One region of the Stenotrophomonas riyadhensis genome, then DNA from elsewhere that is predicted to be linked to it. Evidence: riboswitches for the same ligand, from Rfam matches in the RefSeq annotation. Region 1 holds a riboswitch; the other holds the start of a gene.
What was found. A riboswitch is a leader RNA that binds a small molecule or an ion and turns the genes downstream of it on or off. The one in region 1 is predicted to bind glycine.
Positions count from the first base shown of each region.

Region 1 (7,562 bases):
TCGCGGGGGCTTTCGCCTTCCTCCAGATGGCGGGCGATGTTCTCCAGCATCACGATGGCATCGTCCACCACGAAGCCGGTGGCGATGGTCAGCGCCATCAGCGTGAGGTTGTTGAGCGAATAGCCGGCCAGCAGCATCACCGCGAAGGTGCCGATGAGCGACAGCGGCACCGCGACGCTGGGAATGAGCGTGGCCGGCAGATTGCGCAGGAACACCCAGGTGACCAGCACCACCAGGCCGATGGCCAGTACCAGTTCTTTCTGCACGCCGCGCACCGACGCGCGGATCGATTCGGTGCGGTCGCTCAGTACATTCATCTGCACGCCGGCGGGCAGCGTGGCCTGCAGCTGCGGCAGCAGCGTACGCACCTGCTCGACCACGGCGATCACGTTGGCGCCGGGCTGGCGCTGGATGTTCACCAGCACTGCCGGCGTGGTACCGCTCCACGCAGCCAACTGGCGGTTCTCGGCGCCATCGGCAATGGTGGCTACATCGCCCAGCCGCAGCGGCGCGCCGTCGCGCCAGGCCAGTACCAGGGCACGGTACTCATCCACGCTGCGCATCTGATCGTTGGCATCGAGCATCACCGCGCGGATCGGGCCATCGAAACTGCCCTTGGGCAGGTTGACGTTGGCGGCGGCGATGGCGGTGCGGATGTGGTCCATGCCCAGGTTGTTGGCGGCCAGCGCCGCTGGATTGACCTGGATGCGCACCGCCGGGCGCTGGCCCCCGGCCAGGCTGACCAGGCCGACGCCGGGCAACTGCGCCAGGCGCTGGGCGATGCGCGTATCCACCAGATCGTGCACCTGCGGCAGCGACAGGCCTTGCGAGGTCACCGCCAAGGTCAGGATGGGGGTGTCGGCCGGGTTGACCTTGCGGTACACCGGCGGCACCGGCAGGTCCCCGGGCAAGAAGCTGCCCGCCGCGTTGATGGCGGCCTGCACGTCCTGCTCGGCCACACCCAGCGACACCTCCAGCCCGAACTGCAGGGTAATGACCGAGGCGCCACCGGAACTGGTCGACGACAGTTGTTTCAGGCCGGGAATCTGGCCGAGCTGGCGCTCCAGCGGTGCGGTGATGGTGCGTGTGGTCAGTTCGGGGCTGGCCCCCGGATACAGCGTGGTGATCTGGATGATCGGGTAATCGACCTGCGGCAGCGCCGCCACCGGCAGCAGGCGATAGGCCAGCACGCCGGACAGCAGCAGCGCCACCATCAGGAGAGTCGTTGCGACCGGGCGCAGGATGAACGGGCGCGAGAGGTTCATGCGCCGGCCTTGGTCGCGGCCTCCTCGGTGATGATCTCCACCGCCGTGCCGTCTTCCAGCCCGTCGATGCCTTCGATCACCACCTTGTCCCCTGCGGCCAGCCCGGAGCGCACGGCCACGCGTCCATCATCGGCTGGACCGAGCACCACGGTGCGGCGCTGTGCCTTGCTGTCCTTGTCGACGATATGCACGTAGTTGCCCTGGCTGCCGAACTGCACGGCGGCATCGGGAATCAGCAGCGCGGGCTGCTCGCCCAGCTGCAGGCGGACGTTGACGAACTGGTTGGGGAACAGCGCCAGATCGTGGTTGTCGAAGTGCGCACGCAGTTTCAACGTGCCGGTGGTGGTATCGATGCGGTTGTCGACGCTGGACAGCGAGCCGCGGGCCAGCTGCCGGCGTTCTTCGCGGTCCCAGGTTTCCACCGCCAGTGCCGGTTGCGCCTGCACGGCATCGAGCAGCGCAGGCAGCTCGGGTTCGGGCACCGTGAACAGCACGCTGATCGGCGCGGTCTGCGCCAGCGTCACCAGGCCTTCGGCATCGCTGGCGCGCACCAGGTTGCCCACGTCCAAACGGCGCAGCCCGACGCGGCCACTGACCGGCGCGGTGATGCGGGTGTACTGCAGCTGCAGGCGCGCTTCATCAACAGACGCCTGATCGCTGAGGCGGCGGCCCTGCAGCTGGCGCACCTTGCTCTGCTGGTCGCTCAGTTCCTGCCCGGACACGTAGTTCTGCTTCTGCAGTTCGCGGTAGCGCTGCAGCTGGCGCTCGGCGTTTTCCAGCTCGGCCAGATTCTGCTGCTGGGTACCCTGCGCCTGTGCCAGCTTCACCTCATACGGGCGCGGGTCGATCTGCGCCAGCAGATCGCCGGCCTTCACCTGCTGGCCTTCCTGGAAATGCAGCCGCAGCAGTTCGCCATCCACGCGGCTGCGTACCACCACGCTGTGCAGCGGGGTGACCGTACCGACCGCCTTCAGGCGCAGCACCAGCGGCTCGGCGCTGGCGCGTGCCACGCGTACCGGCACCGTCTTGCCCGGCGCATCGTCGCTGCTGCCGGCACCATTCCGGGGCCACAGCCACCACGCCAGAACGGCGACGAGGGCGATGGCCAGCACCGCCCATAACAGGCGGGCACGACGGAAGCGGGAATTTTCGGCGACAGACATGGGGCATCCTGCGCCCTGCGCGCGCAGGGACATGCGGGCCCGTCGGCGCGTTCACGGCACCACGGGCAGCGGGGAGGGAGTTGTCTGGCGGGGCCGCGGGCGCGGCGTGGCTGGATGCCGTCGCGGCAGCGACGGGGTGACAATGGTAGCCAATCACCCCGGCCAATGCCGCATGACCATGGTCATGCAACGCATTCGGTAGTGCCGGCCGCTGGCCGGCAACCTGCCGGAATCTGCGGGCGTGTGCCGTGTTGCCGGCCAGCGGCCGGCACTACCGTCAAACAATCAATGCACTTCGTCGTGATAGACGAACTTCGGCATTTCCCAGCGGTAGTGGATCGCCAGCAGGCGCAGCGCGAAGCCGCCGCCGAGGCAGCACAGGATCGCGGTGGCGTCGGCCACGCCCCAGTGCAGCAGCAACAGGTAGGCCGCGCCGGTCAGCAGCGCGATGATCGCGTACAGCTCCTTCTGGAAGATCAGCGGCACCTCGTTGCAGAGAATGTCGCGCAGCACGCCGCCGAAGGCGCCGGTCAGCATGCCGGCGATCAGCACGATCGGCATGGCATGGCCGGCCTCGCGCGCGATCGAGCAGCCGATCAGGGTGAAGGCGATCAGGCCCAGGCCATCGAGCACCAGGAAGGTGCGGCGGAAGTGGTGCATCCAGCGCGCCACCCAGGTGGCGATCAGCGCCGCGCACACGGTGAAGCCCAGGTACTCGGGATGCTTCACCCAGCCCAGCGGGTAGTGGCCGAGCAGGATGTCGCGCAGCGAACCGCCCCCGAGGGCGGTGACGCAGGCGATCATGACCACGCCGAACAGGTCCATGCGGCGACGGCCGGCGGACAGCGCGCCGGTCATGGCTTCGGCGGAAATGGCGATCAGGTAGATGATGGACAGCAGCATGGGACAGGCTCCGGGCGCGGTGGGGCCGGCCATGCGCGACTACCGCCACTGCCTGCGCAATGACGGGATGACGATGACCGGTGCCGCTCCCGCTGTCCTTTTGCCTGAGAGTTCAGCGGCGTTGGCCGCGTGCCCCTTCGGCGGATCGTCCCGGGCGTGCCCGGTGACCTCTCTCCAGCTCGGCGAGTCGAATGCATGGTTGGTGGGATTCCAGCCCACCGGCCTGAGCGATCATGGGAGCCTGCGCCTTCGGCGGGCGCCAGCGCGGCGCCTCTCTCCTGCATTCGGGCGCCAGTATATCCGCTGCAGTGCAGCACGGCATAATCCGGGCATGGCCCCGTCCCTCCGCCCGTGGTTCCTGTACCTGCTCGAATGCCGCGATGGCAGCTACTACGCCGGCATCAGCACCGATGTGGAGGCGCGTTTCGCCGCCCACCAGGCCGGCAAGGGCGCGCGCTACACCCGGGCACGGCCGCCACTGCGCGTGCTGGCCGTGCGCGAGTACCCGGACCGGGCCGCCGCCTCGCGGGCCGAGTGGCAGCTCAAGCAGCAGCCGCGCGAACGCAAGCTGGCCTGGTTGCAGGCGCCGGTCCTGTAGATCCACGCCATGCGTGGATGGGCCACTTGGCCCATGCCATGATCGCCCCGCGCCCAGAGCTGGAGACCCGGATGTCCACGATTGCCCTGCTGTTCGCTCTCTCCGCAGCAACGAGCCCCGCTGCCGACCCGGCCACGATCGCGGCCATCGAAGCCACCTGCCACGATTACGTCGACGGCCAGCTGGCGGCCGACCCGCAGCGCGTCGCCCGCTCCCTGCACCCGGACCTGGCCAAGCGCGCGGTCCTCGGCGATACACCCGACGAACGCTTGGGCCTGCGACGTATGTCGAAGGAAGAGCTGGTCTCGTTGACGAAGCAGGGCGCGCTGAAGACCCCGAAGGATCAATGGGACCGCCGCTGCACGGTGCTGGACGTGACCGGCAACGCGGCCTCGGTACGGCTGGAAACGCCGTGGTTCGTCGACTACTTCCACATGGGGCGCTTCGACCAGCGCTGGGTCATCGTCAACGCGCTGTGGTACCCGAAACCAAAGGCGCAGTGAGCGATGGGCGCCGCAGGTAGAGCTTGGCTTTCAATTGCCGGTACTGCGAGAAAGGAAGACCTCTGCCGGGTTTGGTCGAAACGGCGAGTGCCCGGCGGCCTGATGAGGCAGTAGAGCCACGCCATGCGTGGCTGAGCTCCATGCGGCCTGCACAGACATTCATCCACGCATGGCGTGGATCTACTCCCAGGCAGAGAACCCGTGTCCGTCTTCGGCCCTAGCGCCTCGGTCGCCGGTCTTCCTGGTCATCACCGAAGATGATGCGCGCGCTGCGCTGATAGCTCCAGTACGCCACCGCCCAGTTCAGCAGCACCACGACGCGGTTGCGGAAACCGATCAGGAAGAACACGTGTGCGGCCAGCCAGAACCACCAGGCGAGGACGCCCGAGAGTTGCAGCCTGCCCAGGTGCACGATCGCGGCCATGCGGCCGATGGTGGCCAGGTTGCCGAAGTCGGCGTACTTGAAGGGACCTGGTGCCGGCTTGTCGTCCAGGCGCGCGCGGATCACCTCGGCCACGTACTTGCCCATCTGCTTGGCGGCGGGCGCGACGCCGGGTACCGGCTTGCCGTTGGCTTGATTCAGTGCGGCCAGGTCACCGGCCACGAACAGCTCGGGGTGCCCAGGCAGGGTGAGGTCCGGCTGCACCTGCACGCGGCCGGCGCGGTCCAGCGGCACATCCAGGGTGCGCGCCAGCGGTGAAGCGGCCACACCGGCGGCCCAGACCACGGTGCGGGCCGGCACGAACTGATCGCCGAGCTTGAAGCCCTGGCTGTCGATGTCGCTCACCGGGGTACCGGTCAATACTTCCACGCCCAGTTTTTCCAGTTGCCGCCGTGCCTTCAGCGAAAGCACTTCCGGGAACGAAGACAACACGCGCGGGCCGGCTTCGACCAGCCGCACCTTGGCGCTGGCCGGATCGATATGGCGGAACTCGTTGCGCAGCGTATGCCGCGCGATTTCGGCCAAGGTACCGGCCAGTTCAACACCGGTGGGGCCGCCGCCGACCACGGCAAAGCTCAACCACGCCGCTTTCTTCGCCGGGTCCGGCTCGGCCTCGGCGCGTTCGAACGCCAGCAGCAGCTTGCGGCGCAGTGCGATGGCATCGTCCAGCGTCTTCAGCCCGGGCGCATCATCGGCCCATTGGTCGTTGCCGAAGTAGGCGTGGGTGGCGCCGGTAGCCAGCAGCAGGCTGTCGTAGTCCAGCGTGCTGCCATCGGCCATGCGGATCTGCCGGGCCTGCTTGTCGATGGTCACCACTTCGCCGAGGCGGACTTCCACATTGCGCTGGTGGCCGAGGATGTGGCGCAGCGGCGCGGCGATGTCCGGCGCGGACAGGCCGGCGGTGGCCACCTGGTACAGCAGCGGCTGGAACAGATGGTGGTTGCGGCGGTCGACCAGGGTGATGCGTATGCGCTCGCGGGCCAGGGCACGGGTGGCCCAGAGGCCGGCAAAACCGCCGCCGACAACAACCAGGTGGGGAACGCGCTCGCGACTCATCGACTCACTCCAGTGGGGGCATTGGGGGAAGCGCCTGGCATCTTCGCACGATGGCGCCCTGTCACGTCAGCGCCCGCATGGATCGGCGATACTCGGGTTCAGGCAACCGCCCGTGAGGAGCCCATGAGCGAACCGGAAAAGCGCATCGCCCTGTTGATCGACGCCGACAATGCGCCGGCCTCGAAGATCGACGAGGTCCTGGCTGAAGTCGCCCGCTACGGCGTGGCCAACGTGCGCCGCGCCTATGGCAACTGGAAGAGCCCGCGGTTGAAGGGTTGGGAGGCCGTGCTGCACGAATATGCGATCCGCCCGATCCAGCAGTTCGCCTACAGCAAGGGCAAGAATGCCTCGGACATGGCGATGGTGATCGATGCCATGGACCTGCTGTACGCGCGCAATCTCGATGGCTTCGCCATCGTGTCCAGCGATGCCGATTTCACCCCGATGGTGATGCGCCTGCTGACCGATGGCGTGAAGGTGTATGGCTTCGGCGAGAAGAAAACCCCGGAGCCGTTCGTCAACGCCTGCTCGAAGTTCACCTATCTGGAAGCGCTGGGCCAGACCCATGCCAGCGTGCCGGATACCGAACAGGCGTCCAGCGAACAGGCATCGAACGAACCTGTCGCCAATGATGATGCGCGGCCGCGCAAGAGTGGTGCGGAAATGCGCAGCGACACGCGGCTGGTGAAGATGCTGCGCCGCGCGGTGTCCGCGGCCGAGGGCGAGGATGGCTGGTCGCACCTCGGCCCGGTCGGCAGCCAGATCGGCAACCAGGCGTCGTTCGACCCGCGCAACTACGGCTACGGCAAGCTCAGTGACCTGCTGGCGGCGATCGGGCTGTTCGAGCTGAAGAAGGACGGCAAGTCGTCCTACGTCCGCGCGCTGCCAAAAAAGAACAGGTAGTTCCGGCCGCTGGCCAAGAAAGAACCGGTAGTGCCGGCCGCTGGCCGGCAAGCCCCAGATGCCAGATCCCGCATCCGGCACGCACATCTCCACTCCGATCAGGCGTATCGTTGCCGCTCGCATTGCCAGCAAGGAAAACCCGCATGTTGAAGATCTGGGGCCGCCGCAATTCCAGCAACGTTCGCAAGGTGCTGTGGTGCGCCGAGGAGATCGGCCTGCCGTATGAATCCATCGAAGTCGGTGGCAGCCACGGCGGCACGCAGACGCCGGAGTACCTGGCGATGAATCCCAACAGCCTGGTGCCGGTGATCGAAGACCATGGCCTGCCGCTGTGGGAATCGAATGCCATCGTGCGCTATCTGAGTGCGCGCTACGCGCTGGGCACGCTGTACGCCGAAGACCCGATGGAACGCGCCCAGGCCGAGAAGTGGATGGACTGGAGCACCTCGCGCATGGCGCCGCTGTACACCGACCTGATCTGGGGCATCATGCGCACCGCCCCGGCCGACCGTGACGAAGCGCGCATCAATGCCGCCATCGTGCGTGCCGGTGACTACCTGGCGATGGCCGATGCCACGTTGGCCAGACAGCCGTGGCTGTCGGGCGAGACGTTCGCGATGGGTGACATTCCGCTGGGCTCGCTGATCTACGCCTGGTTCGAACTGCCGATCCAGCGCCCGGAACTGCCGCACCTGGCCGATTGGTATGCGCGCCTGCGCGAGCGGCCGG
Region 1 covers NZ_CP155568.1:4,139,335-4,146,896, reverse strand. Annotated here, with positions in the region: gene SriyCCGPB3_RS19135 (multidrug efflux RND transporter permease subunit) at 1-1,265, opposite strand, end outside; gene SriyCCGPB3_RS19130 (MdtA/MuxA family multidrug efflux RND transporter periplasmic adaptor subunit) at 1,262-2,428, opposite strand; gene SriyCCGPB3_RS19125 (trimeric intracellular cation channel family protein) at 2,714-3,331, opposite strand; glycine riboswitch at 3,416-3,519, opposite strand; glycine riboswitch at 3,533-3,622, opposite strand; gene SriyCCGPB3_RS19120 (GIY-YIG nuclease family protein) at 3,663-3,929, shown strand; gene SriyCCGPB3_RS19115 (nuclear transport factor 2 family protein) at 4,001-4,432, shown strand; gene SriyCCGPB3_RS19110 (NAD(P)/FAD-dependent oxidoreductase) at 4,650-5,930, opposite strand; gene SriyCCGPB3_RS19105 (NYN domain-containing protein) at 6,054-6,833, shown strand; gene SriyCCGPB3_RS19100 (glutathione S-transferase family protein) at 6,977-7,562, shown strand, end outside.

Region 2 (7,562 bases), 720 kb from region 1:
TTGGTTGATGCCGGTGGGCGACTATGACTTCAGCAACCGCTACGGCTGGGTGCAGGACCGCTTCGGCGTGTCGTGGCAGTTGAGCTTGGGGCAGATGCCGGACCCGTGATCAGATGTTTGTGGGTGTGGGCCCTGGTCCATACGCCCTTATGAAAACGGCCCGCTTGCGCGGGCCGTTTTCTTTACCGATGCAGCGAGGAATCACGCTTCGACTTCATCATCCTTGTAGGCATCGACCGGGATGCAGGCGCACATCACGTTCTTGTCGCCGTACACGTTGTCGACACGGGCCACCGGCGGCCAGTACTTGCTCTGCTTCAGGCTGGCCAGCGGGAAGGCGGCAAGTTCGCGCGGGTAGGCGTGGGTCCACTCGCTCGCGGTCACTGCGGTGGCAGTGTGCGGTGCGTTCTTCAGCGGGTTGTCCTCGCGGTCCAGGCGGCCGTCTTCGATCGCGGTGATTTCCTCGCGGATCTGGATCATCGCGTTGATGAAGCGATCCAGCTCGTGCAGCGACTCGCTCTCGGTCGGTTCGACCATCAGCGTGCCGGCCACCGGGAAGCTCAGGGTCGGGGCGTGGAAGCCGAAGTCGATCAGGCGCTTGGCCACGTCCTCGGCACCGATGCCGCTGGTCTTCTCCAGCGGGCGCACGTCCAGGATGCACTCATGCGCCACCAGGCCGTTGCGGCCGGTGTACAGGGTCTTGAAGTGCGGGGCCAGGCGCTTGGCGATGTAGTTGGCATTGAGCTGCGCGACCTGGGTGGCCTTGCGCAGGCCTTCGGTGCCCATCATCGCGATGTACATCCAGCTGATCGGCAGGATCGAGGCGCTGCCGAAGCTGGCTGCGCTGACCATGCCGACCGGGCCGTGGTCACCCAGCTTGCCCGGCAGGAACGGCGCCAGGTGCTCCTTGACCGCGCACGGGCCGACGCCCGGGCCGCCACCGCCGTGGGGGATGCAGAAGGTCTTGTGCAGGTTCAGGTGCGAAACGTCCGAACCCCACTTGCCCGGCTTGGCCACGCCGACCAGGGCGTTCATGTTGGCACCGTCGGTGTACACCTGGCCGCCGTGCTTGTGGATGATCTCGCAGATCTCCACCACCTCTTCCTCGAACACGCCGTGCGTGGACGGGTAGGTCATCATGATCGCGGCCAGGCGGTCGCTGTACTTTTCGGCATTGAGGCGGATGTCCTCGACATCGACGTTGCCGTTGGCATCGGTCTTGGTGACCACCACCTTCATGCCGCACATCTGTGCCGAGGCCGGGTTGGTGCCGTGCGCCGAGTCCGGAATCAGGCAGATGTCGCGATGTTCCTCACCGCGCGAGCGGTGGAAGGCGCGGATCGCCAGCAGGCCGGCGTACTCGCCCTGCGCGCCGGAGTTCGGCTGCAGGCTGACCGCATCGTAGCCGGTGCACTCGACCAGCATCGCTTCCAGCGTATCGATCAGTTCCTTGTAGCCCAGCGCCTGGTCGGCCGGCACCAGCGGGTGGATCTGCGAGAACTCCGGCCAGGTCACCGGGATCATCTCGGCGGTGGCGTTGAGCTTCATGGTGCACGAGCCCAGCGGGATCATCGTGCGGTCCATCGCCAGGTCCTTGTCGGCCAGCGAACGCAGGTAGCGCAGCAGTTCGTGCTCGCTGTGGTGGGTGTTGAACACCGGGTGGGTCAGGAATGCGGACTGGCGCAGCAGGCCGGCCGGCAGGGCATCGGCGGTGCTGGCATCCAGCGCGTCGACATCCAGTGCGGCACCGAATACGGCAGCCACGGCAACGATGTCGGCGCGGGTGGTGGTCTCGTCCAGGCTGATGCCGACCGAGTCGCTGTCGATCGCGCGCAGGTTGTAGCCGGCGGCGCGGGCCTTGGCGTGGATCTCATCGGCGTGCACGCCAGTGACATGCAGGGTGTCGAAGAAGTCGCCACCAACCTGCACGCCGGCCTTGCGCAGCGCCGCAGCCAGGATCGAGGCCAGGCGATGGGTGCGGCGGGCGATGCGGGTCAGGCCTTCCGGGCCGTGGTAGACGGCATACATCGACGCCATCACTGCCAGCAGCACCTGCGCGGTACAGATGTTGGAGGTGGCCTTCTCGCGGCGGATGTGCTGCTCGCGGGTCTGCAGGGTCAGGCGGTAGGCCGGGTTGCCCTGGGCATCGACCGAGACGCCGATCAGGCGGCCCGGCATCGAGCGCTTGTAGGCGTCGCGGCAGGCCATGAAGGCCGCGTGCGGGCCACCGAAGCCGAACGGCACGCCGAAACGCTGGCTGTTGCCGACCACGATGTCCGCACCCCATTCGCCCGGGGCGGCCAGCAGGGTCAGCGCCAGCAGGTCGGTGGCCACGGCCACCAGGCCACCGCGTGCGTGCACGGCATCGACCAGCGCCTTGTAGTCGCCGACCTGGCCGAAGGTGTCCGGGTACTGCAGCAGCAGGCCGAAGGCTTCCGCTTCCAGCGCTTCGGCCGGAGTGCCGACGCGCAGCACGATGCCCATGGGCTCGGCGCGGGTGCGCAGCAGCTCCAGGGTCTGCGGGTGCACGGCGTCGTGCACGAAGAAGGTGTCCGACTTCGACTTGGCCGAACGCTTGGCCAGGGTCATCGCTTCAGCGGCGGCGGTGGCTTCGTCCAGCAGCGAGGCGTTGGCGATTTCCATGCCGGTGAGGTCGGCGCACAGGGTCTGGAAGTTGATCAGCGCTTCCATGCGGCCCTGCGAGATTTCCGCCTGGTACGGGGTGTAGGCGGTGTACCAGGCCGGATTTTCCAGGATGTTGCGCAGGATCACGTTCGGCGTGTGGGTACCGTAGTAGCCTTGGCCGATGAAGCTGCGCAGCACGGTGTTCTTGTCGGCGATCGCACGGATCTTCGCCAGTGCCTGCACTTCGGTCATCGACTCCGGCAGCGCCAGCGGCGCCGGCGACTTGATCTTGGCCGGCACGATGGCATCGGTCATCGCATCCAGCGACGCGTGGCCGACGACGTCGAGCATCTGCGCGATCTCGGCATCGTTGGGACCGATGTGGCGCTCGACGAACGCGGAATGATGCTCGAGCTCACGCAGGGAAGGGGTGTTCTGGGACATGGCGAAGGATCCGTCAGGAAAGGGCACACGCACGGGCACAAGCCGCCGGTTGGCGGTCTGCGGGGCGCCCCTCTGTCCTTTTGCCTGAGAGTTTGGAAGCGCGGCGAACCGCAGCTTCGTGCCCCTTCGGCGCCGGATCGAACCGGTCTCTCCAGAGTTGTGTTACGGGTGGTATCGGGCCTGAGCGATTACGGGCGTTGCGCCTTCGGCAGCGGTGTTCCGCTTCTCCCACCGTGTTGCCCGCCGATTATAGCCCGTTGCGGGCGCGCCGGCCGCCTTCGGACCTGGCCGCCGCGCCTGAATGGCCGATGGCCCGTCCGTGCGTTTTGTGCACTGCTGCATGGCATCAGGTGCAATCCCCACCTATGATGGGCGGATACCCGAATTCATCTGGCGCCGTCCCTGCTGCAGGGGGACCGGCGCCCGCCGTGCGTGCCGCGCATGGCCCTGCCGGACGCCTTCTCCATGACCGCCGCTGTTGCTCCTTCCACCCGCCGCATGGCCCTGCTGCTCGCCGGCCTGGCCATGTTCGGTCCGTTCTCGATCGACACCATCTTCCCGGCGTTCCCGCAGCTGGCCCAGCGCCTGGCGGTGGACGAGGTGGCAGTGCAGCAGACCATCAGCGTATACCTGCTGTTCTACGGCCTGATGAGCCTGGCGCACGGCCCGCTGTCCGATGCCTGGGGCCGCAAGCGGGTGATCCTTGGCGGCCTGGTGGTGTTCGTCGGCGCTTCGGTTGGCTGCGCGCTGTCCACCGACCTGACCACGCTGCTGGCGTTCCGCGCGCTGCAGGGACTGTCCGCGGGCGTCGGCATGATCGTCGGCCGCGCGGTGATCCGCGACCTGTACCACGGCCACGACGCGCAGCGACTGATGAGCCAGGTGTCGATGCTGTTCGGCATCGCACCGGCGATCGCACCGATCATCGGTGGCTGGATCCTGCTCAGCGGCGCCGGCTGGCCACTGATCTTCTGGTTCCTGGTGGTGTTCGCACTGGTCCTGCTGGCGGCGACCGCACGCTACCTGCCGGAAACCCATCCGGTGGAGGCACGGGTGCCGTTGTCGCCGCGCGTGCTGATGCGCGATTACGTGCGCATTGGTTTCAACCCGCGGTTCCTGCGCCTGGCGCTGGCCGGCAGCATCGGTTTCGGCGGCATCTTCCTGTACATCTCCTCGGCGCCGGTGTTCGTGATGCAGCACCTGCATCTGGGCGAGGGTGGTTTTGCCTGGCTGTTCATCCCCACCATCGGCGGCATGACCACCGGCTCGTTTCTGTCGGGGCGCATGGCCGGGCACACCACGCCCACCCGCCAGGTCGCCATCGGTTTCGTCCTGTGCGCGCTGTCGGTGCTGCTGAACGTCGGCTACGTGGCGCTGGCCCCGCAGTTCGTGCTGCCGTGGGCGGTGCTGCCGATCTTCCTGGGCGGCATGGGCATGGCGCTGATTTTCCCGATCCTGGCGCTGGCGGTGCTGGACATGTACCCGCACCAGCGCGGCCTGGCCTCGTCGCTGCAGGCCTTCGTGCAGCTGATGATCAGCACCGTGGTGGCCGGCGTGGTGTCGCCGCTGCTGAGCGCCAGCCCGCTGCGCCTGGCGTTGGGCCAGGCCGCCTTCTTCGGTGCTGGTTTCGTGTTCTGGTACTGGGAACACCAACGTGAACGCGCGGCGCAGGCAGTCTGCACGGGTCACTGAGCAGCGTGCAGGGGTAGGGCAGGCCGCGACGCCCGCAGCGCTTGCGACGGGAAACCACGGGACTAGGCTGGGCACTCCAGCCAGCCGGTGCACAGGTGCACGACAGCCAGCCAATCCGATGTCGTTGCATGAGGTTCCCCCATGGCTGCGCAGCAGACCTACCGCCTGTTCGAGGTGGCGCTGAAGGAGCGCCGCGTTCTCTCCCCTTCCCTGGACCGCATGGTGTTCACTGGTGCCGACGTGGCGCGGATGAAGACCGAAGGCCCGGACCAGCGGATCAAGGTGTTCTTCCCCTTGCCCGGCCAGGACCTGCCGCAGGTCCCCAGCGGCGAGGACTGGTACCCGCGCTACCGGGCGCTGCCGGATGATCAGCGCCCGCCGATGCGCACCTACACGATCCGCCAGCTACGCGCCGAGCAGGGCGAGGTCGACGTCGATTTCGTCATCCACGGCGTGACCGGGCCCGCTTCGCGCTGGGCCATGCATGCAAGGCCGGGAGACCGCGTGGTGCTGCTGGCCCCGGACGCCGACTGCGCCGAGAGCAGCGAGGGCTGGGAATGGAAGCCGCCGGCCGGCGTTGGCCAGGTGCTGCTGGTGGCTGACGAGACCGCGTTGCCGGCAGTGGCCGGGATTCTCGAGGAACTGGCGGCCATGGTGGATCCGCCGCGCACGCTGGCCCTGCTGGAGGTGGCGCAGGCCGGTGATGCGGTTCCCCTGAAGGCGCCGGCCACGGCCGAGCTGGTCTGGTTGCCGCGCGGGCAGGCGACGTACGGGCAGCCCCTGCTGCAGGCAGTGCAGGCGCGCTTGGCGGCGTCGTCGAGCGTGGCTGCCGACGATGCGCTGGAAGAGATCGACGTCGACGCGCAGATCCTCTGGGAGCAGGCCGATGCCAGTGTGGGCGGACCGCTGTATGCCTGGGTGGCAGGCGAGGCAGGGGCCGTGATGGCGATCCGCCGCCATCTGGTCCGCGACTGTGGGCTGGACCGCCGAGCGATCACCTTCATGGGCTACTGGAGGCACGGCAAAGTACTGGACTGAGGCGACGTGAAGCGGCGCTGCGGGCGGGGTGCGCTATCCTTGCGCCCCCCTCGCAGCGGTACCGCACCATGTCCACCAGCTCCAAGACCCGCCGCGACCAGCGCCGTCGCCAGGAAAAGCAGGCCGCCAACAAGGCCGCTGCCCAGGCCTCGCCGGTGGAGCCGCATGCCGAGCTGCGCGATGCGCAGCGCACCCTGCTGGCCGGTGTCGTGCGCCGTGATGGCGAATGGGTGCTGGGCATGGATGGCCGCATCGCCGGGCACAGTGACTCGGCCGCGCAGGTGCTGGCGCTGATCATGCAGGCCGGTGAACTGCACGAGCGCAACGGTACGCCGGTGCGCCTGATGTATTCCGATGCGCTGCGCGATGCCGCGCAGGCCGAAGCGAAAGAGAAGGGCCAGACCTTCGAAGAATTCAAGGCCGAACTGGTTGCCGCGATGGCGGCGAAGAAGGACAGCTGACAGGCATTTCGGTAGGGCCGGCCGCTGGCCGGCTGCCCGTTGGGTCTTCATCGCGTGGTTGCCGGCCAGCGGCCGGCACTACCGGAAAGGGGCGGATCCTCGCGGATCCGCCCCTTTTTTCATTTCGCCGCCGGTGCCGCGTTGGCCTGCCAGCCGCACATCTGGCCTTCGTTCTGCTGCTTCAGCCACTCGTTGACCGGGGTGAAGTACTCGATCATCGGGCCGGCATCGAGCTTGTCGGTGCCGGTCAACTCCTTCAGCGTGGCCTGCCACGGCTGGCTGGCGCCCTTGCTCAGCATCGCCCAGTACTTCTGGCCGGCTTCCTTGTTGCCGTAGAAGGTGCACTCATGCAACGGGCCCTTGTAGCCGGCCGCGTCGCACAGGCCCTTGTAGAACTGGAACTGCAGGATGCGCGCCAGGAAGTAACGCGTGTACGGGGTGTTGCCCGGCACGTGGTACTTCGCGCCCGGGTCGAAGAATTCTTCGCCACGGGTGCTGGCCGGTGCCACGCCCTGGTACTTTGCCTTCAGGTCCCACCACGCCTTGTTGTAGTTGTCGGCGGTGATCGAACCATCGAACACGCCCCAGCGCCAGCGGTCGATCATCAGCCCGAACGGCAGGAACGATACGCCCGACAGCGCCATGCGCATCTGGTTGTTGATGACTGCCTCGCGGCTCTCGGTCGGTGCATCGACCAGGCCGATCGAGCTGAGGTACTTGGGCGTCATCGCCAGCACGATGGTGTCGCCGATCGCTTCATGGAAGCCATCGTTGGCACCGCCCTGGAACAGCGGCGGCAGCGGGTTGTAGGCCAGGTCGTAATAGATGTGGCCCAGCTCGTGGTAGATGGTGGTGAAGTTCTCTTCGTTCGGCTTGATGCACATCTTGGTGCGCACGTCGCCTTCCATGTTCATGTCCCAGGCGCTGGCGTGGCAGACCACGTCGCGATCGTCGGGCTTGATGAACTGGGTCTTCTCCCAGTACGACTGCGGCAGCGACGGCATGCCCAACGACACGTAGAAGTCCTGCGCGCGCTCGGTCATCTGCTTGGCGGTACGCAGTTCGGCCTCGCGCTGCGCCTTGTACTGCGCGGCCACGTTGGCGTCCTTGCCGGCCTTGGCCAGCGCTGCGCTCAGGTTGGTCTGGTACTGCTTTTCCAGCGCTGCAGTGATGTCCAGGCTGCCGGCACCCGGGTACGGTTCCAGCTGGTCCCACAGGTTCGACCAGTCCTGCTGCCACATGTTGCCGAGCAGGTGTGCGGCGATCAGGCCGTTGCCCACTTCCGCCTTGTCCTTGCCATAG
Region 2 covers NZ_CP155568.1:3,417,141-3,424,702, reverse strand. Annotated here, with positions in the region: gene SriyCCGPB3_RS15985 (VOC family protein) at 1-109, shown strand, start outside; gene gcvP (aminomethyl-transferring glycine dehydrogenase) at 202-3,069, opposite strand; glycine riboswitch at 3,132-3,234, opposite strand; gene SriyCCGPB3_RS15975 (multidrug effflux MFS transporter) at 3,535-4,761, shown strand; gene SriyCCGPB3_RS15970 (siderophore-interacting protein) at 4,903-5,799, shown strand; gene SriyCCGPB3_RS15965 (hypothetical protein) at 5,868-6,260, shown strand; gene SriyCCGPB3_RS15960 (M2 family metallopeptidase) at 6,380-7,562, opposite strand, start outside.
Region 2: another riboswitch for glycine. It lies ahead of gcvP (aminomethyl-transferring glycine dehydrogenase); the one in region 1 lies ahead of SriyCCGPB3_RS19125 (trimeric intracellular cation channel family protein).